3 regions of the Paenibacillus sp. S29 genome follow, and region 3 is predicted to be linked to each of the others. Evidence: predicted binding sites of a transcription regulator. Region 3 holds the regulator's gene; each other region holds the start of a gene.
The links. The regulator Rex, encoded in region 3, represses fermentation and respiration genes when NADH is low (regulators of the CRP and FNR family bind a similar motif). The targets are predictions, from matches to a motif close to TTGTGAAATATTTCACAA.
Positions count from the first base shown of each region.

Region 1: ACL9RM_RS19740 (DoxX family membrane protein) is a predicted target of Rex. The motif match lies at 6,916-6,933, and genes of this name have one in related genera.
Region 2: ACL9RM_RS18385 (phosphoketolase family protein) is a predicted target of Rex. The motif match lies at 3,174-3,191, and genes of this name have one in related genera.

Region 1 covers NZ_JBMOUI010000012.1:151,492-161,786, forward strand. The annotation lists gene corA (magnesium/cobalt transporter CorA) at 1-570, opposite strand, end outside; gene ACL9RM_RS19710 (GNAT family N-acetyltransferase) at 742-1,170, opposite strand; gene ACL9RM_RS19715 (amino acid ABC transporter ATP-binding protein) at 1,479-2,207, opposite strand; gene ACL9RM_RS19720 (amino acid ABC transporter substrate-binding protein/permease) at 2,200-3,648, opposite strand; gene ACL9RM_RS19725 (inorganic phosphate transporter) at 3,888-4,877, opposite strand; gene ACL9RM_RS19730 (DUF47 domain-containing protein) at 4,892-5,506, opposite strand; gene ACL9RM_RS19735 (DUF3048 domain-containing protein) at 5,695-6,789, opposite strand; gene ACL9RM_RS19740 (DoxX family membrane protein) at 7,039-7,557, shown strand; gene ACL9RM_RS19745 (dioxygenase) at 7,715-8,506, opposite strand; gene ACL9RM_RS19750 (alpha/beta hydrolase) at 8,599-9,423, opposite strand; gene ACL9RM_RS19755 (hypothetical protein) at 9,695-9,994, opposite strand; gene ACL9RM_RS19760 (hypothetical protein) at 10,192-10,295, shown strand, end outside.
Region 2 covers NZ_JBMOUI010000011.1:40,789-51,083, forward strand. The annotation lists gene ACL9RM_RS18370 (ring-cleaving dioxygenase) at 1-672, shown strand, start outside; gene ACL9RM_RS18375 (glycosyltransferase family 2 protein) at 791-1,942, opposite strand; gene ACL9RM_RS18380 (GntR family transcriptional regulator) at 2,294-3,016, shown strand; gene ACL9RM_RS18385 (phosphoketolase family protein) at 3,310-5,694, shown strand; gene ACL9RM_RS18390 (aldo/keto reductase) at 5,970-6,812, shown strand; gene ACL9RM_RS18395 (PspA/IM30 family protein) at 6,996-7,577, shown strand; gene ACL9RM_RS18400 (TFIIB-type zinc ribbon-containing protein) at 7,614-8,648, shown strand; gene ACL9RM_RS18405 (TPM domain-containing protein) at 8,645-9,439, shown strand; gene ACL9RM_RS18410 (SPFH domain-containing protein) at 9,459-10,295, shown strand, end outside.
Region 3 covers NZ_JBMOUI010000002.1:366,939-377,233, forward strand. The annotation lists gene ACL9RM_RS04750 (tetratricopeptide repeat protein) at 1-114, shown strand, start outside; gene dinG (ATP-dependent DNA helicase DinG) at 270-3,137, shown strand; gene ACL9RM_RS04760 (redox-sensing transcriptional repressor Rex) at 3,182-3,835, shown strand; gene ACL9RM_RS04765 (amidohydrolase) at 3,822-5,123, shown strand; gene ACL9RM_RS04770 (DUF5590 domain-containing protein) at 5,161-5,685, shown strand; gene ACL9RM_RS04775 (hypothetical protein) at 6,225-6,758, shown strand; gene ACL9RM_RS04780 (AAA family ATPase) at 6,751-8,253, shown strand; gene ACL9RM_RS04785 (3-hydroxyacyl-CoA dehydrogenase family protein) at 8,390-9,262, shown strand; gene ACL9RM_RS04790 (acetate/propionate family kinase) at 9,259-10,295, shown strand, end outside.

The DNA.
Region 1 (10,295 bases), on a different contig from region 3:
ACGGCGTAGCTTGAGCAGCCTGCCACGCAGGTCAAACACCTGCTTCATTAATTCCTCTACGGATTCGCGACCGCCCAAGCCCTCCAGCTCGGCCAATTCATCCTCAATCATAAAAAGGCTCGGAAAATAGTTATCTACCAGCTTGTCCATCACCGTGTAGGCTGCAGACAGCGGCCCTCGCGACCATATTTTACGTTCATTCGCATGCTGGACAATCCGCTCCCAGGCTTGATCCAGCTCCTCTAACTCATGATGGTGATATGTAACCAAAAAACGACTGCTAATAAACATATCCACTTCTTCCGCAGCTAACGTATCTACATCAAGCGCATGCACGACCAGAAACTGCACATCCTCGTAATAATCCAATTTGGGACGTTGCAGAACATGCATACAATCCTCCACAGCCAATGGGTGAAAATGAAAATAACTCGTCAGCAGTTCTGTCTCGCGATCTGTAGGCTCGCTAAAATCTACCCACATCCATATGTAATCCTCCATGACGATCTGATCCAATGGTTTTCCCACTGTTACCTGATGATCATGACCTATAGTCAATGTACGTATCATCGTACGTCCCCCTCGCTTACACTTCGCGTCTGTTATGTTATTTATATTTTATATAAGCCAATTAACATTATACCAATCTCAAGTCCTGTATTCCTTTTAATAAAGAAAAGGATATCTCCGGGCCAACATGCCTCCCAAGATATCCTTATAAAATAATCAATTCATTATAAATTAAATCTTTTTTACAAATCCTGTGCTTGTCGCTTCATATCCTAATCGGCGATAAAAATGATGAGCATCCTGTCGCTCACTTCGATTACCACTGTTCAAAGCAATGGCAACCAACCCGTTCTCTTTAGCCCAAGCTTCCGCTTCCTCATTTAACGCCTTGCCGATGCCTTTATTACGATGTTTTGAATCCATCACAAAAACGACGATACGCGCGTAATTTTCATTTCTTTCATAAAAGATATCAGCATGTAGTCCAACCATCCCAACGACTTCCCCTCCATCTTCAGCCACCAGAGTATGGTAGTTAGGGTCAGAAGCGATACGATCATATCTCATCTTCATATCTTCTACAGTCGTAGGATAACCAAGCTCCTCCATTAGATAAGCCAAAGCCGGAATATCCTCATGATGAGCAGTCCTTATCTTCAAAAGCAAGCCCTCCACTTATGAAAATAAACATCAAAAATGAAAAATCACTCGCGCCCTCTTCCCCTGCACCCACTCATTCAAAAGTGAGGCCGGCTCTTTGCACGAAAAGGGACTACTCAGCGAGCAGTAGCGTAGCGGTCCATTTGAATCTGTAGAAGCGGCAGCGTTCGCCTTTGCCTCTGAATTTTCACCTTATAAGGTCCTATACAATCCAAAAATTGAGGGGCAACAGCGATCGAAAGATCAAATGGAACGCGGAGCGGTCTCACACTACGTCCTCACCTGCACTCACGGCAAACCTTGCCCACTTACAATACTTTTTCTAAGAAACTAATAGTCCGCTCGTTTTTCGGATTACCAAATACCTCTTGTGGCGTTCCTTCTTCTACGATGTAGCCACCGTCCATAAACACAACACGGTCGCTTACTTCGCGTGCAAAACCCATCTCATGCGTTACGATCATCATCGTCATGCCTTCACGCGCCAGATCTTTCATTACGCCCAGCACTTCGCCTACCATTTCAGGATCGAGCGCCGAGGTAGGCTCGTCGAACAGCATAATGTCTGGGTTCATTGCCAGCGCACGTGCAATCGCCACACGCTGCTTCTGACCGCCGGAAAGCTGTCCTGGCAGTGCATCTGCCTTATCGGCCAAACCTACACGATCCAGCAGCTTCATAGCCGTTTCCCGGGCCTCTGCCTTGGACTGTTTCCCCAGTTCAGTCGGCGCGAACATAATGTTCTTGAGCACGGTCATATGTGGAAACAGATTAAAGTGTTGAAATACCATACCTATATTTTCACGGACTTTGTTAATGTCCACGTTTTTGTCACTTAAGTTGTAGTCATCGACAATGACCTCACCTGCGGTAATTTCTTCAAGCATGTTCATACAACGCAAAAACGTACTTTTCCCCGAACCAGAGGGGCCAATGACACACACAACCTCGCCTTCACGTACTTGCATGTCGATGCCCTTTAGTACTTGATTACTACCATAGCTTTTTTTTAGGTTTTTAACGATAATTTTACCCACGGCGAACTCTCCCTTCAAGACGGTTGGAAATTTTGGTCAGGACTGTAATGACGATAAGATACATCACCGCTACTACCAGCCAAATATCAAAGGATTGGAATGTCCGCGCAATAATGATCTTACCCGATTGGGTCAACTCGACCAGACCGATAACAGACAAAATGGACGTATCCTTCAACGTAATAACCAACTGATTGATAAACGACGGGATCATGATTTTCACAGCTTGTGGCAAAATGATTTTAAGCATAGCCGTCCGATAGGGTAGACCAAGCGAACGAGCTGCTTCCATTTGTCCAGGATCAATGGACTGAATACCACCACGGATAATCTCAGTTACATACGCACCCGCATTCAGGGATAATGTCAGTACAGCCGCGACAAAAAGCGGCATTTTGAAATCCAGTGCCTGTGGAATACCAAAGTAAATAAAGAAAGCAAGCACGATCAGCGGAATACCGCGGAATATATCGACGAATACAGTTGCAATACCACGGAACACCTTGTTATGGCTTACTTTCATAAAGCCAAACACCAACCCTAGGATAAAGGCTACGAGTAAAGATACAAGTGTGTACAGCAACGTATTTCCCATGCCCTTAATCAGCGAAGGCAGCGAAGCGGAAATCAGTCCCCAGCGGCTGGTCTCTACAGGCGCCACACCTTTGCCCGATTCGCCAAGGTATTTAGCCAAAATTTTATCGTATTCCCCGCTATTGCGCAGATTAACAAGCCCTGCATTAAATTTCTCCAGCAACTCCTGGTTCTTGCCTTGGTTAACAGCAAACCCGTAAGAAGCACCTTTTTCCTTATCTGTTACCAGCTTAAGGCCGTTATTCTGGTTTACACCATATGCCAGTACCGGATAGTCATCAAAGCAGGCAACCGAATTACCTGTTTTGACTTCATCATACATTTGAGAAGAATCATCGAAAGGTACTGTAGTAAAGCCGTATTTGGCCTTAATGGATTCTGCGAATGTGTAACCTTCCGTTCCTGTTTTGACCGCAACACGCTGTCCTTTCAAGTCCTCATAGCGTTTAACCGTATCATTATCCTTGCGGACCGCCATGACGACGCCTGAATCAAAATAAGGCTCGGAAAAATCAAATTTCCGCTTGCGTTCATCGGTAATACTCATCCCGGCAATGACACCATCCACTTGATTCGTTTCAAGGGCCTGCACTGCCGCGTTAAAGCCAAGAGGCTTAATCGTATATTCAAAATTCTGATCCTTGGCAATGGCTGCCAGCAAATCCATGTCGATTCCAACAAATTTACCATCTACATCTTCAAACTCAAAAGGCGCGAACGTTGTATCCGTGCCGATATCATACTTTGTTTTATTTTCTGCATGTGCCACTACACCGAAATTACCGGACAGGGCAACCACAAAAAACAAACAAATCATGAGTGCTATTAGTTTTCTAGATTTTTGCATAATTTCCTCCAGTCAGTTGAACGGTTCAAAGTTTTCTGTTTATTCTACAGGAGTTATTAAAAATTGACTACTTTGATGTCAGGTATTTTTGAAAAACGTTTCATGGAACTATCTGGATGTGTAAACTTTGAAGAAGCCTTTTTGCCCTAGAATGCCAATAAGCCCCTGCCGCAAAAAGCGGACGGAAGCTTATTGTGTATTCTATAGTGTGTACCTATTTTTCAAGAAATAATAATGAACTAGAAAAGAATTTTGAAAATCAATCCAGATAACAGCGCAGCAATCGGTATCGTTATAACCCAAGTAATAATAATTCGACCGGCCAGCGACCAACGCACAGCGGAAAAACGCTTCGCAGAACCCACACCCAAAATAGCCGAAGTAATGGCATGAGTGGTACTTACGGGCAAATGAAGCAATGTAGCTGTGAAAATAACAGAGGCTCCCGAAATGTCGGCTGCGAATCCGTTAATTGGCTCGATTTTAAAAATCTTGGTTCCCATCGTCTTGATGATTTTCCAGCCCCCGATAGACGTACCCAGCGCCATGGCTGTTGCGGCTGAAATTTTCACCCACATGGGTACTTCCAAATGGTCCTGATACCCCGCCGAAACGAGTGCGAATGTAATAATCCCCATCGCCTTTTGAGCATCATTCGTACCATGCGTGAACGACTGAAGCGCTGCCGTAATGACCTGCATTGTACGAAACCCTTTGTTTACCGTATGCGGACTACGACGAGCGAAGATGTATTTTAAAATTATCATCACGATGTAACCGACAACAAAAGCAATCAACGGGGAGAAAATAAGTCCTTCGACAATCCCGATGAAGCCGCTCCAGTTTAATTTATCCGATCCCGCACCTACATACACCGCTCCAGCCAATGCACCAATTAGTGCATGAGAAGAGGATGAAGGAATACCGAACCACCAGGTTAAGAGGTTCCAGATAATCGCAGCGATCAGCGTCGCAATGACGATATCAATTCCATTCGTAAGCTTGGTTGGATCAGCGACACTTCCACCAATGGTCTTCGCAACGCCTGTAAACAATATTGCCCCGAGAAAGTTCATGACCGCAGCCATAATAATCGCACGTCGCGGGGTCAATGCACGGGTCGATACCGAAGTTGCAATCGCGTTCGCCGTATCATGAAAACCATTAATAAAATCAAATGCCAGAGCAAGAAAAATAACAATACCCAATACCAGTAAACTTGTATCCATGTAAAAGGACTCCCTTACGAGTTACGCATAATGATGGATTCCAGCATATTTGCAACATCCTCGCATGAATCCGTTGTCGTTTCAAGGCGTTCGTACAATTCTTTGCGTTTAATCAGTTCAATAGGGTCAGTTACAGTTGCAAACAGGTTTTTGATGCAAATACGCAATAATTCATCCCCCTGATTTTCCAAATCATTCAGGCGAATAGTGTATTCACGAATGGCCAGCAATTTTTTCTGTGAAAGCAAATGTACAGCTTTCTGAATTTCGTAAGCTGATTGACGCAGAATATCAGCGAACTGCACAATATACTCGTCCGGCTCCGTAATGTTGTACATATAAAAACGAGAAGCCGTCGCTTCAAGACCGTCCAACACATCATCCATGGTTGTTGTCAGTTCCATGATGTCGTCGCGTTCCAACGGCGTAATGAAGGTCTTGTTCAGCTCAGTAATAATCGTGTGTGTGTAATCATCACACTTATTTTCATACTTCTTCATTTCATTTGTAAACAAAGTCACATCCTGAAGATTTGAAGTATGTTGGGCAAAATAATCGGCTGCTTGCACGATCGTATCTGCCATATTTTCCAACGTCTCGAAGAATATATCCTTTTTCTTCAATCTCATAACGATTACCCCTTTACGAAAATATCCGCAACCTGTTTCGACTGCAATAGACAACCTTTGCTATCTTATCACACTCATCAATGTTTTTGTAATGTTTGTAAAAGCAAATTTCATGACATACGTATACAGTGCCCGACATGGAAGGTCATTATCCGACAATTTCTTCCTAAAAAGGTGTATTTCGTTTTCTAATTTGCTGCTATGGTTACATGTTCCTTTAGTGAAGTATCTGCAGGTACCACATGTATATAGGATGTACCTGGCGTTAACGGGATTTCAACCCCATTTTTCATAAAACGAATCGCATCGCCTGGTGTATGCTGCCACTCAGCCTGTATTAACTGTCCTTGTTGAAACACCATGGCCTCTCCACTGCCGTCCAGCTCAACACCTAATCTGCCCACATCATCCAACGTTCGATGTCTAGCGCTCATTACAATAACATTGGCTGCTGAGAGCTGTTGGTTATTATTTTGATCCACATGTGACTTTTCGTTCACAAAACGCTTATATTGTTGATTCGCTGGATCATAGGTATAAGATACTCGATAGCTTTTAAGCAAAAACCGAATTTGCAAAGATGCTGCTGTCTCGTCCACCATAACTGGGGTTTCACCGGATTTAAGGTAAGAATATACTGGAACGTCCGTATGCTTGGCATACCCTTTACTATCGCTTCCTTTGCGCAGTCTGTTCACGTCTGTGTATAAATTATGTGGAGGACGACGATCTTTGCTTCGCCAGAAGTAAGCCCCTCCATTTGAAATCTCATCCAGATGTTCCTTCCGTTGCTGCTGTAAAATCGCATAGGCATCTGTGCTTCCCCCTGCGTGTATCGGCAACGCACCATAGGTTTCGCCCAGCTCAATCAAATACGGTCGAATGCTACGGACCGGTCCGATCTTTACATCTCCACCATGACTTTGGAAAAAAGCGACCAGACGGGTAATCCCGCCTTCTGCAAGAACTTCATATACCATGTCTGCCTGGCTAAGTCCTGCCTGAGGACGTGCAGCCGGAGCATTGTTAATCATGACAGCGAGCGGCCGCTCCAAAACAGGCTGCTCCACCGGAAGACCGGTAAGCGGAGCTGTAAATGCCGGAATAGACTGCTCCTTCGGCGGTTCAAGTGCCTCCTTCTCTGTTTCTTGCTTGGTCGGTTGGGGAACGGATTCAGATTCACCCGTATTGGACATAGCAGTACAAGACATCAGCGTCATGCATAACAGAGCTGAGGCCATCACACGCAACCAATGATTTCGTTGGGAAATGGGCCCGGACAAGTTCATCCCTCCACTTAGTTATTTTTCTCATTATAAGCTTTATTTCCTGTTTTTGTCTTGATTGAAGCGTAACCACTCTATAGAATACTTATCTAAAGACATTAAAATTTAAAAAATATTCAGACTTTGTGATTTTTATCACAAATAACTGTAACTGAACCTACTACAATAAAGGTGTAGCAAAGATGATCATCCCCAACAAAATGAAATACAACCAACATTATAGATTAAGAAAGAGGAGTGGTTTGAATGTTTAACAGCTGGTTACGTGAAAACAAAGTCGCAATGTGGTTGCTGACTGTAGTACGGGTTTATCTAGGTTATGAATGGATGACCCACGGACTTGAAAAGCTGACAGGTGGATTCGATGCAGGCGGATTTATCTCGGGGGCCATTGCTAAAACAGGTGGAGACCATCCCGCTGTACAAGGCTGGTGGGGATCGTTCCTGGAAGCCTTTGCCCTGCCGAATGTAGGTTTGTTCAACGTCCTGATCCCATTGGGTGAGTTCTTGGTCGGGGTTGGCCTGCTTCTCGGTACATTGACTACACTGGCTGCTTTGATGGCTATGGTTATGAACTTCTCGTTCCTGTTCTCGGGTACAGTAAGCACCAATGCAATCTACCTGCTGTTTGAAATCTTCCTTGTAGTTGCTGGTGCAAATGCCGGAAGAATTGGCTTTGACCGTTGGGTACTGCCCTTCCTGCGTGGACTGTTTCGTAAAAATAAAGATACCTTTCCAGTGGACCCTAGTCGAAAAATAGCTTAAACATCCCCAAAATAACCGTTATCCTCCGGGATAATGGTTATTTTTTGCGCTGTTATGCTCACGATACACGTGCCTTCTAATTAATCGAAGACGCAAAATACACAAAAGAACTTCCATTCCCACACACCATGTGGATTCGGAAGTTCTTTTTTTACATTTACGTATCACTTTCTTGACCAAAAGCCCAACAATTGAGACTTAACGAGCCAAGGACATACGATTGAAAAAGCTTACGCGCGGAGCGCTCATGATCCGCAGCCCCCATCGCATAAAACAAAGGTGAAAAATGCTCTATTCCATAAGAAGGTACCGCCTGTTTGGCATATGGAGCCTTCTTGTCATATTGGAATAGGTGACGCAAATTCCAGTCTTGAAGCTGCTGTGCAATCCAGTCATCATATTGAACGGCCCAATCGGCTGGCTCACTCGTCTGCTTGAGTGTCCGCAAGTTGTGGACCAATCCACCGCTACCGATAATCAAAATCCCTTGTTCTCGCAACGGCGCCAGCATCCGCCCAATCTCGTATTGCTCCTGGGGAGCGCGCCGAGAATCAATGGATAAGGGTACGACCGGTATGTCTGCATCAGGATATATATGCCGCAAAACCACCCATGCTCCATGATCCAGTCCTCGGTTCCGAACCGGCTGGTGGAACAGGTTATGCTGACTGAACAGATGCTCTATCTCCTCATACAGCTTTGGATCGCCTGGTGCAGGGTAATCGATTGAGTACATTTCTTCGGGAAAGCCATAGAAATCGTGCAACGCTGCATGCTGATCATCCGCGCCAATACATTGATCGGGGCTATCCCAATGCGCGGAAAAAATGACAATTCCTTTGGGTCGGGGCAGGCTCGCGCCCAGCTTTGCAAGAAAGCTGGTATATGCGTTATTTTCTACAGCCAGTGTCGGTGAACCATGCGCAACAAAAATTGAGGGTAATGTCATCGCTGCCAACCTCCACACGCCAGTATAGTGTTACTCTTCCATTTTACTCCGGCGGAGGCGCAATTTCCAATACAATCCGTTACACACTGAAATCAGATCATCCAGTGCTGCCAATCCCGTTGAATATTTTCCTGTTCATCCAGCCATTCAAGTGTTCGATCAATCAGCCGTTGCCGCTCTTTACCTGACGAGAAAGTGTGATCTCCCTGGAAAATAATCTCTTTATCACAGCGTCCCTCTGGACGCATCCAGAATATCTTTTGAAACAGAAATGCATAATCCACAGGAATAATATCATCCGAGGTGCCATGAACAACGAGCACATCTCCGTTAAATTTAACGGCCTCCTGGAACGGCTGAAATTGAGCTAACGACTCAAAATAAGCAGGCGTAAACTTATAGCCCAAATAGTCGGCATGACCGGTTTTAACAGACTCATCGTACACGCTTCGCTCCGTAATTTTGACGATGTCGTTGAACGGATAGCCCACTGCGGACCAAAGAACCAGATTTTGTACTCTCTTGTCCCGTACGGCTGTGAGAAGGGCTACTGCGCCCCCCAGACTGTGACCGATCAGCGTCACCTTGGTCGGGTCAATGTCCGCGCAATTGACGGCGTAATCCAACACGGTACGTGTCTGATTAATCATTGATTCTAACCCCTGCTTGCCGTATTCACCTGTGCTTTCCCCACAACCGGCAAAATCAAAGCGCAGGACAAAGTATCCCCCTTCGGCCAGTTCACGCGCAGTCTTGACGAATAATCGATCTACTCCGATACGATTGCCTACAAAACCGTGACATATAACAACGAGAGGAACCCTTCTCTGACGATCTCCCTCATTTGTACGGTTTGGATAATGAATTGTTGCTGCCAGTTCTTCATGTTCAAAGCGAATTCCAATTTGCCGTTCCATCCTGATTCCCCCAGTTTCAAGTTTCACTACACATTTATGAATTCAAACTCATATCGTAACGTGGAATATCCATCCAGGATATTCATTCACTTTAATTCCGATAAGTTTAATAAGATTTTATAGTAAAGTCAGTCTATCATCGCCCTGCTTCCTTGTCAACCTGTCAGTTCCATCGTTAAAAAAGTAAACAAATAGCGCTCCCCGATGCGATTCCGGAGAACGCTATACTACACTTATTAGAGTGAATCCACTACATTAAAGTAGACATTCGTTATTCGTAGCTGTTCCTAAACATTTGGTGGGTCTCCGTTCGTCCCTCCCACTCCAGCTTACAAGAGGCGCCGTTATGTTCATCCTCATGCCACAGGCTGCGGTAGTTCTGTGCACCTAGTTCACCCGCAAATTCTGTATCCTCAGCCACTTCGATATCGTCCAGTATACGGTACGTTGGAGATGATCCTTGAATGCTCCGGTGACTCACATTTGTAGACGAGGCCACCCCGCTATTCCCGTTCGAAGCGTTTGCCAGTCGTTTTTGGACTGAATAATCTGCCTGGTTCTCCAGTTTCATGATGCCACACCCTCTTAACGTTTATATTCAGGTTGCTCTATGTGCTCACCCTGTATCCAGTTTGAGGAGAATGCAGCGGTAATATACATTTTATAGATAAAGTCTTTTGCCATCCGACGCTTCCTCACGTATACTGTCTTTGTTACGAAATGGCGGTTCCATCAGCCCGGGATACGCTCATAAAGCAGGAGGAAGAAATGAATAAAGCAAAAAATTATACGCTTATTGCATGGATTGCCTTGTCTATGTTTTTCTTAACACAGGCAATTATCGGATGGTTTGTCACCTTTACAGGTGGGGA
Region 2 (10,295 bases), on a different contig from region 3:
TGGCAGCATCGTTTGGAAAGCTTTGATATTCAAGTTACGAAAACGAGCCGTTTTTCTGAACAATATCTTCAATTTGAGGATAATGAGGGTCTACGTCTTGAGCTTGTCGAACGTGAAGCGGGAGCGAACAGTACTTGGTCTTACGGTGGTATTTCGGCTGATAAAGCAATTAAGGGGTTTGGAGGCGCCGTGCTATTTAGCGTCAACCCACAGAGAACGATGGATGCATTGGAGAGCATACTCGGATTTACGAAAATCGCTGAAGACGCCGAATATGCCCGTTATCAGTCCGTAGGAGAAATCGGCAACATCGTAGATGTTCCGCTCGCCAAAATGGGTTTAGGCTTTGGTGGAGCAGGCACGGTACATCACATTGCGTGGCGTGCAAAAGATTTTGAACAACATGAAGAATGGAGAAACGCAGTCCAGCATTATGGCTATCAGCCGACTCCAATCATAGACCGCCAATATTTTAATGCGATATATTTCAGAGAAGCGGGCGGCATCTTATTTGAAATTGCTACAGACCCACCGGGATTTGCTAACGATGAACCTGCTGAATCTTTGGGACAGGAATTAATGCTGCCAGAGTGGTATGAACCGCAGCGGGCTCAAATCGAGGCGAATCTGCATCCTATTAAAGTGAGAACATTAACGGAAAAACAAAAGTAAGAAAAAGTTGCATATGACTCTTCCATAAGACAGCTTGCCGAGTTTGGCCTGCTCTCAGATGGAGGAGTCTTTTTATTACGGGAAAAATTCATGTGTTTCGTGTCCTTCCGGCCTCTTGCTACTCCACCAGCTTTTCAGACTTCACTAGCATTTCTCGTAACACATGAGCGACTCGACTTTTCCGGTTCGCTGCTTTCTTTTTTATCAAGTGTAATGATTTTTTGTATGCATGAGTATGGCTTTGATCGTAGAACTGCTTGGCTGCAATGCGTAGTGTTCTTCTTAATAACAGTGCTGATGAGCGTGTTAACCTAGAGCGGAATCCCCTGCGCAATACCCGCAATGTATTTTTGTAGGTCTCAAAATCCTCGGATGGAGGGATAAGGGCGAATAAATTTAACGAGGAGTCATTGAATCCGTAGGTTTCATACATGATTCTCAGATTTTCCGTATTTAACACGTTACCTCTAAGATAGGTTGGATGTTCCTGATGATATCCGACCACCTCTTTGATGCAATAAAAAGGGATTTTCAAGCGATGTAGTCTATAGCCAAGGTCCCAGTCTTCGAGTCCATACAGCACAAACCGTTCATTGAAACCTCTAATACGAATCAAGTGACTGCGTCTGATGGCTACACAACGAGTAACCAGCAGCATCCAGGGGGCTACGTCCGTTGAGGCAAATTGTTTCTGCGTATTGGGAGGAACCCTTGTGGGACTAACTACTTTAGACAGTGCACCCGTTTGGTGAAGGATATCTTCTGGGGTTATGATCGGAGTAATTTCGTTCGCTGCTTCATAGTCAGCATTCCATAAGTTGGACTGCGTAAGTATGTTGCGACATTGTTCTTTTTCTTCAGGGGAAAAGTCAGGGTAATAGTGGGTAAAAGCATCGTCCCACGAGTGAGGAATGCCTGAAAGCACGGACTTGGGATATTTACGGTGATAACGGCTCACGATCCTAATGAATTCCGGTAACACTACAAAGTCAGCGTCGCAGAAGATGATGTACAGCCCTTTTGCACGGCGCAGTCCCAAATTTCGAACGGCAGATCGACCGCGTTGTTCCTGATGTGACACATAGATAAGAGGATAGGATGCTTTGAAGCCTTCGACCATTTCTTTTGTTCCGTCTGTAGAACCGTCATCAGCTACAATGACTTCGAATAGTTGCTTTGGATAGGTTTGTGTCTCAAATGAAGCGAGTGTAAGCAACAATTGCTGGGCTCGATTATAGGTTGGAATGATGACGCTGTAGCGGATAGCCAATATGATCTCCCCCCACCATTCTTATTAGAAAACGCTTGAACAAGATAAATAATAACAATGTATTCAAGGATTTTAGCCTGGTCTAGTCAAACATCCCTCCAGGTTCGAAACAGGCTTGGTCTTATTACCGATATTAAGGTGGGGGTTCTGTATCTTCTGCTGTTTTGCAGGTACGTTCAGTGGTGTTATGTATGTGTAATCATGGTATTATGCATAGAGATGTAAAGTAAAAGTGAGGGTACTTCCTATCCGCTGAAAGCCCACTCAGCATATAGAAACAAACATGAGATGAAATGGGCAAGTTATGGTAAACTATATAGAGTTATAGAAGACCTGAAAGAGGAGTACTATATGACACAATTTGTCTATAAGCAAATTATTGACGATCTCAAGATGAAAATTTTTGCAGGAAAGTTTGCAGATATGAGATTGCCAGATGAACGTAGTCTTAGTGAGACTTACCAGGTTAGTCGTAGTTCAATTAAACGTGCTCTGACTAAAATGGAGAATGTCGGAATCATTTTCAAAAAACAAGGTTCCGGGACATTTATTAATCCATTATACATAAGAAATGAATCTATCTTTAACTACGAAGGCTCTAATCTAGGGGTCACTGATAATTTTCAAATGCATGGTAAAAAGCCAAAAATCAAAGTACTGAGTTTTGAGGTCATTCCGCCAACAGAAGAGTTACAGCGCGATTTGTTTTTGGAGACTCATGATTTTGTTTACAAAATTGTTCGCTTACGTCTATTTGATGATGATCCTTTTATGATTGAAACGGGCTATATCCCCATTAAAATTGTCCAGAATTTAAATCAGACAATTATCGAGGGTTCCATTTTTAATTATTTGGAAGACTCACGGAACTTGGCCGTCACCAAATCTTTTTTATCCATTTTTGCAGAACCGTCTCAAGAGAATGATCAAAAGCTGCTACATTTAAATGAAAATGAGCCTGTAGGTATTATGGAAGGTGTGTTCTTTTTAGATAACGGTACGCCATTTGAGTTTTCTCATATGCGATTTCATTACAAATATTTGAAATTTAACACCTTTGTATCGGTTCACTAATGATAAGACTGGAGAATTCTCCGGTCTTTTTTTTATGGTTTTGAGAAAAGGATTGGAGTCTGCGATTGCCTCGTTATTGCAAATTTTATTGGTTAATAATTCTATATATTTTAATGTAAGAGCTTTTTTACTGTCTTTTTAATTTATATTTCATAGTATGTTCAAAATTTCACAAAATTGGACCGTATCACTTGTGAAAAAGGTTGAATTTAATCAGCGTAGCGTTATGATGTACATGTAGATGAAATTTCCGGAAATAAATTACAAACAAAACTACTTAGGGAGTGGACACCATGTCGTTATCACCCGTGTTAGCAGATTATTCATCTAAAACATATTTAGAAAAACTTGATGCATATTGGCGTGCAACGAACTACATTTCGGTAGGTCAGCTGTATTTAAAAGATAATCCTTTGTTGAGAGAGCCTTTAAAAGATTCAGATGTGAAGGTTAAGCCTATTGGACACTGGGGCACAATTCCGGGCCAAAACTTTATTTATGCACATCTAAATCGTGTTATTAATAAATATGATTTGAGCATGCTTTACATTGAAGGTCCTGGTCACGGCGGCCAGGTTATGGTTTCAAATTCTTATCTGGATGGAAGCTACACTGAAATCTATCCGCAAATTACACAAGATATCTCAGGTATGAAGAAATTGTTCAAACAATTCTCTTTCCCTGGCGGTATTGCTTCACATGCTGCTCCTGAAACACCTGGATCTATCCATGAAGGTGGAGAATTAGGCTACTCCCTTTCTCATGGTGTAGGTGCCATTCTGGATAATCCTGATCTGATTTCGGCTGTTGTTATTGGGGATGGTGAAGCTGAAACGGGTCCATTAGCCGCTTCGTGGTTCTCTAACCGATTTATCAACCCCATCACGGATGGTGCAGTGCTACCAATCTTGCACTTGAATGGCTTTAAGATTAGTAACCCAACGATTATGTCTCGTCAATCAAAAGAAGAATTGACCTCATACTTTAAAGGTTTGGGTTGGGAGCCGTTCTTTGTTGAAGGTGAAAATCCGGATCTCATGCATCCAGAAATGGCGAAAGTACTGGATACGGCTATCGAGAAGATTGAAGCCATTCAAAAGAATGCGCGTGAAAATAATGACCTTACTCGTCCGGCGTGGCCGATGATTGTCTTCCGTTCACCTAAAGGTTGGACGGGTCCGAAGGAATGGGACAACGTGCCGAATGAAAATTCATTCCGTGCCCATCAGGTTCCAATTCCGGTTGATCAAAAAAATATGCAGCACGCACCTGCTTTGTTAGAATGGCTGAATAGCTATAGACCAGAGGAATTGTTCGACGAAAACGGTCGTTTAAACCCTGAGCTTGCTGAAATTCTGCCTACAGGCGATAAACGTATGGGAATGAACCCTGTTGCGAATGCGGGTAACCTCATTAAAGACTTGAAATTACCGGATTTCCGTAACTATACGCTGGATAATTCCGTACCTGGTAAAGTGATTGCGCAAGATATGTCGGTTTTAGGGAAATACGTTAAAGATGTGGTTCTCTTAAATGAAGAAAATCGTAATTTCAGAATCTTCGGACCGGATGAAACGATGTCTAATCGCTTGGCTCCTGTTTTTGAAGTAACCAAACGCCAATGGATGGACCAAATTATTGAACCTAATGATGAATTCTTATCATCCTATGGCCGCGTAATTGATTCTCAATTATCCGAACACCAAGCTGAAGGATTGCTGGAAGGTTATGTATTAACAGGTCGCCATGGTTTCTTTGCAAGTTACGAAGCCTTCCTGCGTGTGGTTGACTCGATGATCACCCAGCACTTTAAGTGGCTGCGTAAAGCAACGGATCAAGGATGGCGTGCAGATATCCCATCATTGAATGTCGTAGCAACTTCAACAGTGTTCCAACAGGATCATAATGGGTATACACACCAAGATCCAGGTTTGTTAGGTCATTTGGCTGATAAAAAACCAGAATTTATTCGGGAGTATCTGCCAGCGGATGCCAATTCCTTGTTGGCTGTTTTCGACACCATTTTAAATGATCGTCAAAAGATCAATTTGATTGTTTCATCTAAACATCCACGTCCACAATGGTTTAGTGCTGATGAAGCGAAAGAATTGGTGGATAAAGGGTTGAAGATCATTGACTGGGCAAGTACAGATCAAGGTGGAGAACCTGACCTTGTCATTGCTTCTGCTGGTACAGAGCCAACGATTGAAAGTTTAGCTGCAATTTCTATTTTGCATGAAAAACTGCCTGACTTGAAGATTCGGTACATCAACGTGGTAGATTTGCTGAAACTGAGAAGTCAAAAACTAGACCCGCGTGGATTATCCGACGCTGAGTTTGATCATTTTTTCACAAAAGACAAACCCGTTGTTTTCGCTTTCCATGGTTACGAAGGTCTGATCAAAGATCTGTTCTTTGATCGTCATAATCATAACTTGCATGTACATGGATACCGTGAGAATGGCGATATTACGACACCATTTGATATGCGTGTATTGAATCAAATGGATCGTTTTGACTTAGTGAAGGAAGCTGCTCTCAACTTACCTGACGCTGGGAAGTACACCAACACTGTGGATGAAATGGATGCTACGATTAAGAAACATCATCAATTCATTCGCGAAGAGGGTATTGACCTACCAGAGGTAGAGAACTGGGTATGGAATGGCTTGAAATAAAAATACAGACACTTCAACTTTGTGTTGGACAACCAAGCCATCAAGCATGAAGTGGAATATATGATTTGGTAGTGGTACAAGTGCCTGCCCCCTTGACTTCAGGTATGATTTCAATGGGGATCAGGCGCTTTTTGATTTAGCACACAGAGAACTTGGTAGGGAAGTTACGAGCTAGTGGGTATATACATATACAGAGAACGGAATGGATTGCTATATTTTGCCGGAGCTTTGAAGAGGTGTTATGTTATATGAGAATAGTAAAGGAGGCTGTAATTATGAACCAACAAATTCCGGAGAAGGTATTGAATGATGGCATTAAAGTGCCCGTCATTGGATTTGGGACTGCTGGAATTAAGGGTGCAGATGGAGTCAAGGCGATTACCGGCGCGATTGATGCAGGTTACCGTCTGATCGACACAGCGTTCAACTATGAAAATGAGGGTGCTGTCGGGAAAGCGGTCCAGCAGAGCTCTGTGCCCAGAGAGGAATTGTTGATTTGCTCCAAACTACCGGGTCGCCGACATGCTTACCAAGAGGCCATTGTAACGATCGAAGAGTCATTATATAGAGGAGGCCTGGACTATTATGATCTTTATCTGATCCATTGGCCGAATCCCCAAATTGATCGATATGTTGAAGCTTGGCAGGCGTTAATTGAGGCGAAGAAAAGGGGCTATATCCGTTCCATTGGGGTCTGCAATTTCTTGCCCGAGCATAATGAACGTTTAATTCGGGAAACAGGTGTCACGCCGAGCTTAAATCAAGTTGAATTGCATCCATTATTTAATCAGGAACATCAGCGTGCAAAAGATGCTGAACAGGGCATCGTGACGGAATCATGGAGCCCCTTGGGGCGCGGTCACAGCATGCTGGAGAATGAAGAGATTGGGAAAATTGCTTCTGCTCATAATAAAACGACTACACAAGCGATTTTACGTTGGCATATCCAACTTGGAGCAATCCCGATCCCTAAGGCCTCTTCTTTAAAACACCAAACGGAGAATCTAGATATTTTTGACTTTGAGTTGTCTCCAGAGGAAATGAACGTGATTTCGGCATTTAGCAGTGAGGATGGACGGATATGGGGACAGGACCCCAAGTCCTATGAAGAACTATAATCAGGAACAATAAATAGAAGGGTTCAAAAATCTGTCGCGGGTTTTTGGACCCTTTGCTTTTATAATAAAACGAACACACATCTGAAAGTGATCAATGGGCCAGTATATAGAGCTATGATGAACATTTTTTACCGGATTTGATGTATGATATGGTTGAATGTAGTCCTTTCGAAGGAGGTCATCATGGGGATTTTGTCAAGGTTTAGGGATATTATGAAAATGAATGTTAACGCCTTAATGGATAAGGTGGGAGATTCGGAGAAAACCATTGACGATTATATGCGGAATTTGAACAGTGATCTAGGCAAGGTGAAAGCGGAGACGGCTTCAGTGTTGGCTGATGAGAGAAGGACGAAAAGAGCACTGGATGAATGCAAAGCCGAGATCAAAAAGCTCCAGCATTATGCCAGTAAGTCTGTGGAAGCTGGTAATGAAGAGGAAGCTCGAAAGTTTCTGGAGAGAAAAGGTTTGCAGGCGGAGAAATTGGAACAATTACAAACATCCTATGATTTAGCTTCGACAAACGCCGTAAATATGAAACAAATGCAGGAGAAGTTGGTGTCCGATATGGAGCAACTAGAAGCGCGGCACGCTGAACTTAAAGGGAAGATGGCGGTTGCCAAAGCACAGCAAGCCTTGAACTCTATGGGCAGCAAGAATTCTGCTTTTGAGGTCATGGAAGAGCAGGTGAACAGAGCGTATGATGAAGCGATGGCTATAGCCGAGCTTCGGGCAGGAACGAAGGACGACCTGGATTCTTTATAAGGAATCATAACAGTATCTACATGAAGAGGTGAGCAGATGCCGGTTATCGAATACAAATGCCCCAACTGCGGCAGCGGCATGGTCTTTGACGGTGAGACAGGGATGTTATCCTGTCATAGTTGCGGAAGAGAGGACAATATCGAATCTATTCCTGATCCTCTGATAAATCGTATTTTTTCAGAAGATGAGGCCCATGAGTATCATTGTAATAACTGCGGAGCAGTGATTATGACCGAAGTGGAGACGAGTGCAACGGTGTGCAGCTTTTGTGGTTCTGCCGTGGTTCTTGGAGACCGACTGACCGGGAAGCTGGCTCCGGCGCAGGTTATTCCTTTTTCGATCAGTAAGGAGGAGGCCATAGATGCTTTCAAAAAATGGTGTAAGAATGGCCGTCTGACGCCGAATCGGTTCATGATAGCAGACCGAATCAAGGGAATAACCGGGATGTATGTGCCCTTCTGGTTATATGAATTACATAATAAAATTGAGGTTCAAGGTGAAGGTACCCAAGTGAGAACCTATACGAGCGGAGACTACGAATATACGGAAACGAAGCATTTTGATGTATATCGGAAAATCCGTTTGAATTATGTAAAGGTTCCGATTGATGCTGCGGAGAAAATGAACGACGAGCTGATGGATAAATTGGAGCCTTTTCCATACGATCAGCTAAAACCCTTTAAAACGCCATATCTAGCAGGTTATATTGCGGAGAAGTACAGTTATAACGAAGAAGAGCTCTTCCCGCGAGTTAAAGAGAAAGTGAAGGAATATATTGATGCTTATATTCATTCTACGGTGTCGGAGTATACGTCCGTGAGTTATACGGAAAAGCAAATTGATACTACATTAAAACAAGCGGATTATGTTCTACTCCCGGTATGGGTCATACACTATGACTACAATCAATTGGAGCATACGTTTGCTATGAACGGACAGACGGGCAAGGTAGTCGGTAAGCCTCCGATCAGCAAGTTCAAAGTAACAGCTTGGTTTGCAGGCATTTTCGGCATTACTCTCTTCTCATTAAGATTAATCACTTGGCTGATGATGGGAGGGGAATTCTATTGAAAAAGCATAGAGCCATTATAGCCGTCTTGTTGTTCTTTGCTGTTTTTCTGGCAGTTCCGATGGAAATGAAGGGCGAACCAGCAACGACAGAAATGAAGCCATTGATTTATGATGAAGCGGGTCTGCTCAATCAGGAAGAGTATGATGTGTTGAACACTATGGCTAATCAATACGGAGCGAAAAGAGAAACGGACATTATTATTTATACTACTCTCAATCCCGACAATATGGATGTTATGAAAATGACGCAGGACTTTTATGATGACCATGGCCCTGGGTATGACAGATCTCATGGGAACGCGGTCATTTTAACGATGGATATGAGAAATAGAGAGGTGTACTTGGCCGGATTTTATAAGGCAGAACGGTATCTGGATGATGACAGGCTTACTAAAATACGCCATGAGATTAGCCCGGATCTGACGAACGGCAACTATGGGCTGGCATTTCAAAAGTATATTCTGAGTGCGCACAAATATTTGGCCATCCGTCCAGGGGTGAATCCAGACAGTATATTTTTTAAAGGATGGCTTCATTTGGCGGTAGCGCTGGGATTGGCGGCGTTGATCGTGGGTAAGATGGTTTCCAATTCTGGCGGTCGGGTTACGGTAAATCGGCAGACCTATGAGGATGCAAGCACGTCAGGGGTTCTGGCACATCAAGATCTGTACACTCACACAACGACAACGAAGCGGAAGATTGAAAAGAGCAGTAGCAGCAGTTCATCAGGCGGAGGAGGCGGAACCACCAGCGGCGGTCATTCGCATAGCGGCAGCAGAGGATCATTTTAACTGAAAGGATGGATACAGTATGGGATTCTTCAGAAACCAATTTGCAAATGTAGTAGAATGGGAAGAATTTAGAGATGATATGATTTTCTGGAAGTGGAGTAATCGTGAAATTAAAAAAGGAAGTAAGTTAATTATCCGCTCCGGTCAAGACGCGATTTTTGTAAATAACGGCAAAATAGAGGGTATTTTTGAGAATGAAGGGTCGTATAACATGGACTCTGACATTATTCCATTTCTGTCCACCTTAAAAGGGTTTAAATTTGGTTTTAACAGTGGCATGAGGGTAGAGGTCTTATTCGTTAATACGAAGGAGTTTACTGTCAAATGGGGGACGCAGAATCCAGTGCTGATCCCGACTCCCCAGCTGCCAGGCGGTATGCCGATCCGTGCCAATGGCACATTTAATTTTAAAGTGAACGATTATGTTACGCTCATCGATAAAATTGCTGGAGTGAAGGACAGTTATCTCGTTGAGGATGTGAAAATACGCATTACTTCAGTATTGGATCAGTTATTAATGAAGTGGATCAGCAGAGAAGGAAAGGACATGTTTAATCTGCAGGCGAATGCCTCTGACATTTCAAATGGTATTCAAGAAGATCTGGATATGCAAGTGATGGACAATGGTATGACGATTACTGGCTTTCATGTGATGAGCTTCAATTATCCTCAAGAAATCCAAGATATGATCACGAAGACAGCTTCTCATGAAATGATCGGTAATCTGCAAAAGTACCAGCAAGTGACGATGACGGACGGGATTGCATCGGGTAATGTAAAAGGCGGTGGTGCTGCCTCAGATATGGCGAGTATGATGATGGGGATGAATATAGCAAATGAAATGATGAAAAATTTG
Region 3 (10,295 bases):
GCTCTCGCACATCAGTTCGATCCTGCGTTACCCGAGCCGCTGCACAATATGGAAGCCTGTCTGTCCGGTACCGAAAAGCTTCGATACGACAGCTCCATGATGACCTGGATGTAGTTGTCAGACACCGAGCAAGACGATGCATGCCCACCTCTCAGGCGGCGTGTGCATCGTCTTTTTTGGCTGTCTTAATTTCCAAACAGGCGATCTTCTGCTATGCTAATATACAGAGTTATTATTTTTGTAAGTGTCATAAGAAAGGATTAGCCCGAATGAAATTTGCGGTATTGGATTTTGAAACGACAGGCACCCAGTCCGCGGATGACATCATTCAAGTCGGACTTGCAATTATAGATCATGATAACAGCATTTCCCGTGTTTACGGCTCTTATGTAAACCCTGGCAGATCTATTCCCCCTTTTATCACCGGATTGACCGGAATTACAGACGATGACGTCAAGGATGCTCCTGCACTTGAAGAAATGATGATGGAGCTCGTGCCTATGCTGGACGATGTTGTACTGGTCGGTCATAATGTGGCGTTTGATTTTAATTTTTTGCAAAACGCTCTGGATCGGTGCGGTTATTTGCCGTTTAGCGGAAGAATCTTGGATACAATGGATTTTCTGAAAATTATGTTTCCATCGCTATCTTCGTATCAGTTGGGTTTTGTGTCTTCTGAGTTTGGGCTGGCGCATGATCGCCCTCACCAAGCAGACAGCGACGCGTTGGCTACGGCTGAGGTGTTTTTAAAGTGTCTGGGTGAGCTTCAAGCATTACCTTTGATAACGATACAGCGGCTTAGCGATTTGTTTGCAGAGGAAGACAGTGACCTTGGATGGTTTCTTGATGGGGTGCGTGAAGAGAAAGAGCTTGATCCTATTCAGGATCTGGAGGGACATCAGTTTTTTCGTCAGCTTGCGCTAAAAGTGGAAGATTGGACGGAGCTAGCTGCTCCGCGTAGAGAAGATGACCCGAATCCACTGTCAGGTGTTTCCTTTGAGGAGTACATGGATGATGTGCGGGACAATTTGCGTTCATCCTTGAGCCAATATGAGGAGCGCGAGGCGCAGATACAGATGATTGAGGGTGTAAATCAGGCACTGAGTGAAGACAAGCACCTACTGATCGAAGCAGGTACAGGAACAGGGAAGTCCCTCGGCTATTTGCTCCCATCGCTGTATCACAGTGTGAAAAAAGGACAGAGAGTTATGGTAAGTACACATACGATCAACCTGCAGGAGCAATTACGCGAGCGCGACATTCCGATGCTGACCAAGGTGATTCCGTTTCCGTTCCGGGCTGCTATTTTCAAGGGTCGGGGACATTATTTGTGTCTGCGTAAGTTTGAACATAAAATAAACAGAAGAGACTTCGCGACACCGAAGGAAGATTTAATTACAGCTGCTCAGATGATCGTCTGGTTGACACTAACAGAAACCGGTGATGATGAAGAACTGAATCTGAGCAACCGTGGTGGAGATTTCTGGGAAACGGTGGCGAGTGATTCAGAGTCCTGTCTTGGTCGTTCTTGCCCATGGTTCCGCAAATGCTATTATCATCGTGCACGCCATGAAGCAGGGATAGCGGATGTTGTTATTACGAATCACTCTAAGTTGTTTACAGACGTCAAAGCTAGTCACCAGTTGTTGCCGAGCTATGAACATCTGGTGATTGATGAAGCCCATCACCTGGAGGAAGTAGCTGGTAAGCACCTAGGTATGCATATGAAATATTTCACACTCGTGCATACACTGACGCGACTGTTCAAAGACAGCAAGAATGGACAACTGCCTTCACTTCGTCAACAGTTGGCGAAATCGGGGCACGAGAAGTCGACGGATTGGGCCTCAACCATCGATCAGATGTATCCGCTCGTGTTAGAGGTTAAGGAAACTTGGGACCTGCTAAGCGACAAGCTGTTTGGCATGTTGCCAGAACGAAGCGATGCGACACCGGGTGAAACAGGACAGTTTTCTTCCCGTCTCAAACCTTCAGCCAAGCCTGCAAAGTGGGATCAGGCGGGGGCTTTGGAAAATCAGCTATATGTAACGATGAGTGAAATTTTGCGCAAGGGCGACAAGCTGATGCTGGACGTCAAGGAAGAACATGACGATTATGCGGCGGATAGCCTTATTACAGATATCACGGGTCTGCTCAAGGATCTGGCGGGGATTCGAGAAAATTTGCGCTTTTTTATGCGACTCGATGATGAAACAACCGTATACTGGCTCGAAGCGAGTGGGCAATTCCGCAGTAAATCATTACAATTTTATGCGGTGCCCGTCGATGTGAGCCGCCAGTTGAAAGAAATGTTTTTTGACAAAAAAAGAAGCATTATTCTGACGTCTGCTACCTTATCGGTAGATAAGTCGTTTCAGTACATGATCGATCAGCTCGGCTTGCAGGAAGCCGCAGATCAAGAGCGGCTGATGACTTCGCAGCTCCCGTCACCCTTTAATTACAGGGATCAGGTGTTGCTGGTCATTCCACGGGATTTCCCAAGCGTGAAGGGCAGTGTAGGAGATGCACACTTTGTAGATATGCTCGTTAGCTCTCTAGGAGCGACTGCTCAGGCGACGCGGGGGAGAATGCTCGTTCTGTTTACTTCCTATCGGATGCTCCGGCAAGTGTATGAGCCGCTTAAAGAGGCCTTAGCATCCAGCGAAATTACTGTGCTGGGACAAGGTGTGGACAGTGGGAGTCGCAGCAAGTTAACCCGCCGTTTTCAGGAAGCCAAAGCTTCTGTATTGCTGGGAACCAGCAGCTTCTGGGAAGGCGTCGATATTCCGGGGAAGGCTCTGACTTGTCTGGCCATTGTTCGCTTGCCATTTCAACCGCCGAATCACCCGTTGCTGGAGGCAAAAAGCGAGCTGCTCCAGCAGCAGAAGAAGAATCCATTTATGAAGCTGTCTGTACCACAAGCGGTCATTCGCTTCAAACAGGGATTTGGTCGGTTGGTTCGTACAGCGAGCGACCACGGGGTCGTTATCGTTTACGATACGCGTGTGATCGAATCCTATTACGGAAAGCACTTTTTGTACTCGTTACCGGGACCAAAAATGGAGCATATGCCATCGGAGCAAATGGTGCCCCGCATCGCCGAATGGCTCCAATCCGCCCCGGAGACCGAGGCATAACGGACGGACACTAAGTATGTTCGTTACAATTAGGGGGAGCAAGTATGAAATCAGATAAAATTTCAGAGGCTGTCGTACGGAGGTTACCCGTATATTTACGTTATCTGAATGCACTTCACAAACGGGAGGTGGCTACGGTCTCTTCTCAAGAGTTGGGACAGAGGCTAGATTTGAACCCGGCCCAAATCCGTAAAGATCTCGCCTATTTTGGAGATTTTGGTCGGAAGGGTATCGGTTATGATGTTTCTTATCTAATTGAGAAAATACGCCATATCCTGAAAATCGATCAGCAAATTAATGTAGTATTGGTCGGAGCAGGTAATCTGGGGCAAGCCCTTTCGAATTATAACGCTTATTTAAAAGACAATATGAAGATTGTAGCGGTATTTGATGCGTTTCCGGATAAGGTAGGGACCAAGATCAATACATTGGTCGTGCAACCGATGGATGAACTGGAAGCGACTGTGAGAGAAAAAAACATTCGAATCGGGATTATTACCGTACCTGATTTTGAAGCACAGCACGTGGCTGACAGGCTTATTGAGAGCGGAATTGGAGCGATCCTGAACTTTGCACCGACTACTCTCAAGGCACCGGCCAACATTCGGATTCATGCCACAGACTTTACAACTGATTTGCTTAGCCTCGCTTATTATTTGGAGGACGGAAAGGAAGAAACACAATATGACAGTGAATAAATGGATGATTAAAAACGGCTCTTTTGCCGTAAATGGACCAGAAGCTGGGGTAATCCATGGTTTTATGATTGTGGAAGATAGCCGCATTACTTACATTGGCGAGACTTTGCCTTCGGGTGAGGAAGAGACGGAAGCGATCGATGGTAAGGGGCTTTTATTTTTACCTGGTCTGATTAATACTCATGGTCATGCGGCGATGTCTCTGCTGCGTGGGCATGGAGATGACTTGGCACTTCAAGTATGGCTTCAGGAAAAAATGTGGCCTATGGAAGCCAAGTTTACATCTACGGACGTGTACTGGGGTACGTCGTTGTCTGTGCTGGAAATGCTGAAAGGTGGAACAACGACCTTCCTGGACATGTACGATCATATGGATGAGGTGGCTCGTGTGGCTGAAGAGTCAGGTATTCGTGCAAGTCTGATGCGTGGAGCAATTGGACTATGTTCGGAGGAAGAACAGCGAATCAAGCTGGCTGAGGCCGTAACTTTTGCGCGTAACTGGCATGGTAAAGCAGACGGGCGTATTACAACGATGATGTCACCGCATGCGCCATACACCTGTCCACCTGCGTTTATTGAAAAATTCGTACAAGCTGCGCATGATCTGGATTTGCCGCTGCATACGCACATGTCTGAGACGATCGCCGAAGTGGAGCAAAACGTACGTGACTACGGTTTGCGTCCAGTTGCACACTTGGATAAGTTTGGCTTTTTCTCCCGTCCTTCGCTTGTTGCCCATGGCGTTCATTTGAATGACGAAGAAATAGCTTTACTGGCTGAACGTGGTGTAGCGGTTTCGCACAACCCAGGTAGCAACTTGAAGCTGGCAAGTGGTGTGGCAAGAGTGCCTGAATTGCTGCGTGCAGGGGTTACCGTTTCTCTCGGAACGGATGGTCCTGCCAGTAATAATAACCTGGATATGTTCGAGGAAATGCGTCTGGCAGCACTTATTCACAAGGGTGTATCTGGTGACCCTACGGCAGTTCCTGCGAGTGAAGCGCTGCGTCTGGCAACAGAATACGGTGCAAAGTCAATTGGTTTAAAAGAAGTAGGAGCGTTGGCAGCAGGCAACAAGGCTGACTTTATCGCGCTGGATCTGAATCAGGCACATTTCTTGCCGCGTACAGATCTTATTTCCCATGCGGTATACTCAGCAAGCGCCAAAGACGTGGTTCACGTATGGGTAGACGGTCGTCAGGTTGTGAAAAACGGCGAATGCCTGACTATGGACGAGGAACGCATCAAACATGAGGCACAAGCCGCCTTTGAAGGGCTGCTGTCGCGCTAATTCAGGTGTCACATCCCCTTAGAGAGGAAGCACGGGTTTGAAAAATAAGAAAAAGTGGATAGCGGTCGCCATTTTGGCCGTAATACTGATCCTGGTCAGCATTTTCTGGTATTATTCCTATGTTACTCAAGACCAGGTGGCTGAGAAAAATGCCGCTATCATTAAGGCCAAGCAATCAGGTGGTCTGGTTAGCACGACTCAAACATGGAAGTCTGTGTGGGATCAGGTATATTGGGTGGTTCAAGGGAAAAATGCACAGAATGAAAATATAATGGTGTGGGTTCCTTTTCAAAAAGTGGAAGGACAACCTAACGTACCTGCCGCAGATAATAGCGGTGTTCACACCGAACTGCTGAAGAATGGAGTCGATGAGCAAAAAATGACGGCAATAATTCAGCAGCAGCTTCCAGGTGTAAAAATTGTAAGGCTTCAGCCGAGTGTGTTCAATGGCGAATATGTGTGGCAGTTGTTTTACGATGATGGAAGTCATCATTACTACAGCTTTTATCGTTTCTCAGATGGGGTAGCGACGGGTGTAAAATATACTTTGCCCAATAACTAGCTGGTTGAGGATTAGCAGATGTGGAATGAATGACTAGTAAATAATTGAAAGCTTAAGAAAAAGACGTAAATGCGATGAAATTCGTATTTACGTCTTTTAGTCTTGCTATGCCGTATAATGGGCTGAAAACCAGTGAAGCATCTTTACCTATCCATCTTCTCTCCTAGGGCAAATTCATCTTTATGGCGGACAGTACGGAGTGGAGGATTTGAATCTGGAGAAGCGGAGCGTTCGCCTTGCCGCCGGATTTTCTCCGTAAGAATATAATCGAGAAAAATCGGGTGGCAACAGCGATCGTAAGATCAAATCCTACGCTCAGCGTCTCGCCTCCACCTTAACCAAAGATTTTGCCTCATCACAACTCCTCCACACATTGCCTTCGATATTAGATATACGTTATGATATACTATATTTTATAAGTGATAGACAAAAATGATAGAAAAAAGAATTGCTGATCGCTGTAAGATCATGCAATTTGGTTGTTTGTTGACATTCGTCCCGTTTCTTCTGTGTTTTACATTTTGAGAGGAGGATGTTGTTTGAAATTGCGTGCAGTTCCTATCGTTGTGGCGGCAGTTTTGGCAGCTTTGCTGCTATTTGGGGGATGGTTCATTTACCGTCAGGTTACAATGCAAAGTCCTCTGGAAAAACTGGTTTCTCAATATCCAGGCGTGACAAGCGCTCAAATAGATATTAAACAGGATCAGGTTGTATTGAAACTAGATCTCAAACCACAGGCGGATGTGGCCGGATTAGTCGATGTGGTTAAGCAAAAAGGACAAACCATCATTGGCAGCCGTACCATTAAGCTGGATATTGAAGATCGTTCCAATTCAGCACTGAATCAATGGTGGTCTGAGGCTATGTTTCCTGTAGCCGAAGCGATGGAAAATAAAAAGTATACTCAAATTTCATCTACAGTTGAGCAGATGAAAAAGAAAAAGACGGGTATCAAAGCTGATACCGACATGGATTCGAACAATGTCTATATCCGACTCAGCGAAGGTAAAGCGACCAAGTTTATCGTTTTGCCACGTCAATCTCAGCAAATGGGGGTATGGCCTAATGCCTAGATGGATCAAGGAAACATTAATCGGCATAGTGCCGGTGACTATTATATTTCTCGTTTTTATTGGGGTGAATATTATCCCTCTTCTAGTTGCTGGCGTGATGCTCAGCGGCTTGTTAATGCTCATGCATGCGCGTGGCGGCTTGGCCGTAGGTGCTGGGCAAGAACGTAAACGCAAAAAAAATGGTCCGGACAAGCTGACTTTTGAGGAAATCGGTGGGCAGGAAAGCGCTAAACAGGAGTTGCGTGAGGCCCTGGACTTTTTGAATCGACATGATGAAATTTCCAAGTTTGGTATCCGTCCATTAAAAGGTGTTCTGCTCACAGGTCCTCCGGGAACAGGGAAAACACTGATGGCGAAAGCAGCCGCACACTATACTAATTCTGTATTTGTTGCAGCCTCAGGTAGTGAATTTGTTGAAATGTACGTTGGTGTTGGCGCGGGTCGTGTCCGTGAGTTGTTTAGGGAGGCACGTACTCGTGCAGCCAAGGAAAAGAAGGAAAATGCGATTATTTTTATTGACGAGATCGACGTAATTGGTGGTAAACGTGAGGGTGGACAGCAACGAGAATATGATCAGACTTTGAATCAGTTGCTGACAGAAATGGATGGCATTTATTCGGCAGATACACCGCGGATTTTGATCATTGCAGCAACAAACCGTAAAGAAATGTTGGACAGCGCCTTAACGCGTCCAGGACGTTTTGACCGTCATATTCAAGTGGATTTGCCTGACAAGAAGGGCCGTCTTCATATTCTTAAAATTCATGCCAAAAACAAACCGATTCAGGAAGATGCGAATCTGGACAAAATTGCTGAGGAATCTTACGGGTTTTCCGGCGCACAGCTGGAGAGCGTGATGAATGAAGCGGCAATCTATGCGATGAGACAGGATCAGAAAATGATTGCGCAGAAGCATCTGTCGATGGCAATTGACAAAGTAATGATGGGTGAAAAGACAGATCGAGAATCGACGTTGGAAGAGAAAAAACGTGTAGCGATTCATGAACTGGGACATGCTATTATGGCCGAAATTGTTCGTCCCGGTAGCGTAAGCCAGGTAGCACTTAGCCCACGTGGGAAAGCGCTTGGCTATGTGCGCCACAATCCACAGCAAGAGCATTATTTATACACCAAGCAGTTCCTGGAGGAGCAGATCATGATCTCACTCGCAGGGGCTACGGCGGAAGAAATGTACTATGGCGGTCGCAGTACCGGCTCAAGTAATGATTTTGAGCAGGCGCTGAATATCGTCCATACGATGATGACTTCCGGTTTGACTTCACTTGGCATTATTAACATGGAAATGGTAACCAAAGAAGAACTTATGCGGGAAAATGGCGAGATTATGGCTGACCTGCACACCCGAACTTTGGAGTTGCTGGAAAAGCATCGTCCTGTGTTCGACAACTCACTTGACATCCTGATGAAGGAAGAAACTCTGTCTGGAGACCAATTTAGATGTCAATTTAGTGAAAATGCTTTATTACCAGCATAATTTTTTATGCTGGTTATTTTTTTTTACTTTTAGTCCGTGCTAAGATATTATTATCTATTGGGACATAAACATGTATTTTTCGACAAAGAAGGATACAATATATGAGAGTGACCAGGAAAGGGTGGAGTAAAGAATCATGCAATTTAAAAAAATCGGCGTCATCGGCGGCGGCACCATGGGACAGGGGATTTCTGAAATGCTCGCGTCCAAAGGAATCGATGTGCTGCTGGTAGAGCAGACACCAGAGAAACTAGACTACGCCTACAATATGATTGAAACGAGTCTGGACAAACAACTGGAAAAGTGGGCAATTACTCAAGCTGAGAAAAAATTGATCTTATCCCGTATTCAAAAAGTAATCCATTTGGCGGAGCTCGGCAGCTGCGATATGGTCATTGAGACTATTACAGAGAATCTGGACGAGAAGAAAGCAGTGTTCCAAGAGCTAGATTATGTGTGTCCAAGCAATATTATTCTTGCAAGTAATACATCCACGCTGAGCCTGACCGAGCTTGCTAGCTCGACCAAGTATCCTGAGCGTGTTATTGGTATGCACTTTATTTATCCAGTATCCCGTATTGATCTTGTAGAAATTATTCGTGGTTTGAAAACTTCGGACGATACATTTGAACACACTAAAATGTTCGTGGAAGAAATAGTGGAGAAAAAAGGAGTCATGATTTATGAATCTCCTGGATTCGTAACAAGCCGGATTATCTGTCTGCTGATTAACGAAGCGGCCCATGTACTTCAAGAGGGCGTGGCTTCCGCTGAAGATATCGATGACGCTATGCGAATCGGCTATAGTTTCCAAAGCGGTCCTTTGGAAATGGCTGACCGCTTTGGTCTAGATTCCGTTTTGGCTGCTCTGGAGCGTATGTTCCGTGAATTCGGCGAATTGAAATATCGTCCGTCCATCGTTCTGAAGAAAATGGTGCGTGCAGGTAATCTGGGCGTGAAATCGGGCGAAGGCTTCTTTAAGTACGACAAGGATGGTGACCGGATATGAAAATTCTCGTAATCAATGCAGGGAGTTCTTCCCTGAAATACCAATTGTATGATATGACGGACGAGTCCGTTCTGGCAAAAGGATTGGTAGAGCGCATCGGTATGGATTCCTCCATTCTTACGCATAAGCCAACCAATAAAGAAGAATACACCGAAGTTAGCGAAATTTTGGAACATACTACAGCCATCCGTAAAGTGCTAAACGCACTCACAGATGCTGAACATGGTGTAATCTCCAGTACTAGTGAAATTCAGGCTGTGGGCCACCGTGTGGTTCATGGAGGCGAAATCTTCAAACAGTCTGCAGTTGTAACGCCTGAAGCGAAGAGTGAAATCCGCCGCTTGTTTGACCTGGCACCACTGCATAACCCTGCTTCCATGATGGGGATTAAAGCGGCTGAATTGAATATGCCAGATGTACCGCAGGTTGTGGTATTTGATACCTCGTTCCATCAAACCATGCCTGAAAAAGCTTATATGTACGCCATTCCAAGAGTGTTGTACAATAAGTATAAGGTTCGTCGTTACGGTGCCCATGGCACTTCCCATGATTTTGTAAGTAAGGAAGCAGCCAAATTCCTTGGTCGTCCTTTGGAAGACCTGAAGATTATCACTTGTCATATCGGTAATGGTGGTAGTGTAACAGCAGTTCAAGGCGGTTTGTCTGTTGATACTTCCATGGGTATGACTCCACTGGAAGGTCTTATGATGGGTACTCGTAGTGGTGATTTGGACCCAGCAATCGTACCTTATGTCATGAACAAAGAAGAATTGACTGTCAATGAAGTCAATTCCATGCTGAACAAGCATAGTGGACTTTTAGCTATTTCCGGTATCAGCAGTGACATGCGTGAAATCACAGAAGGTATGGAAAAAGGCGAAGCTAATTCTACATTGGCATTCGAAATGTATGAATACCGTCTGCGCAAATACATTGGATCGTATGCTGCCGCAATGAACGGGGTAGACGTAATTGCATTTACAGCAGGTGTAGGCGAGAACTCCATCGTTCTGCGTAAGAGAGTGTTGGAGCA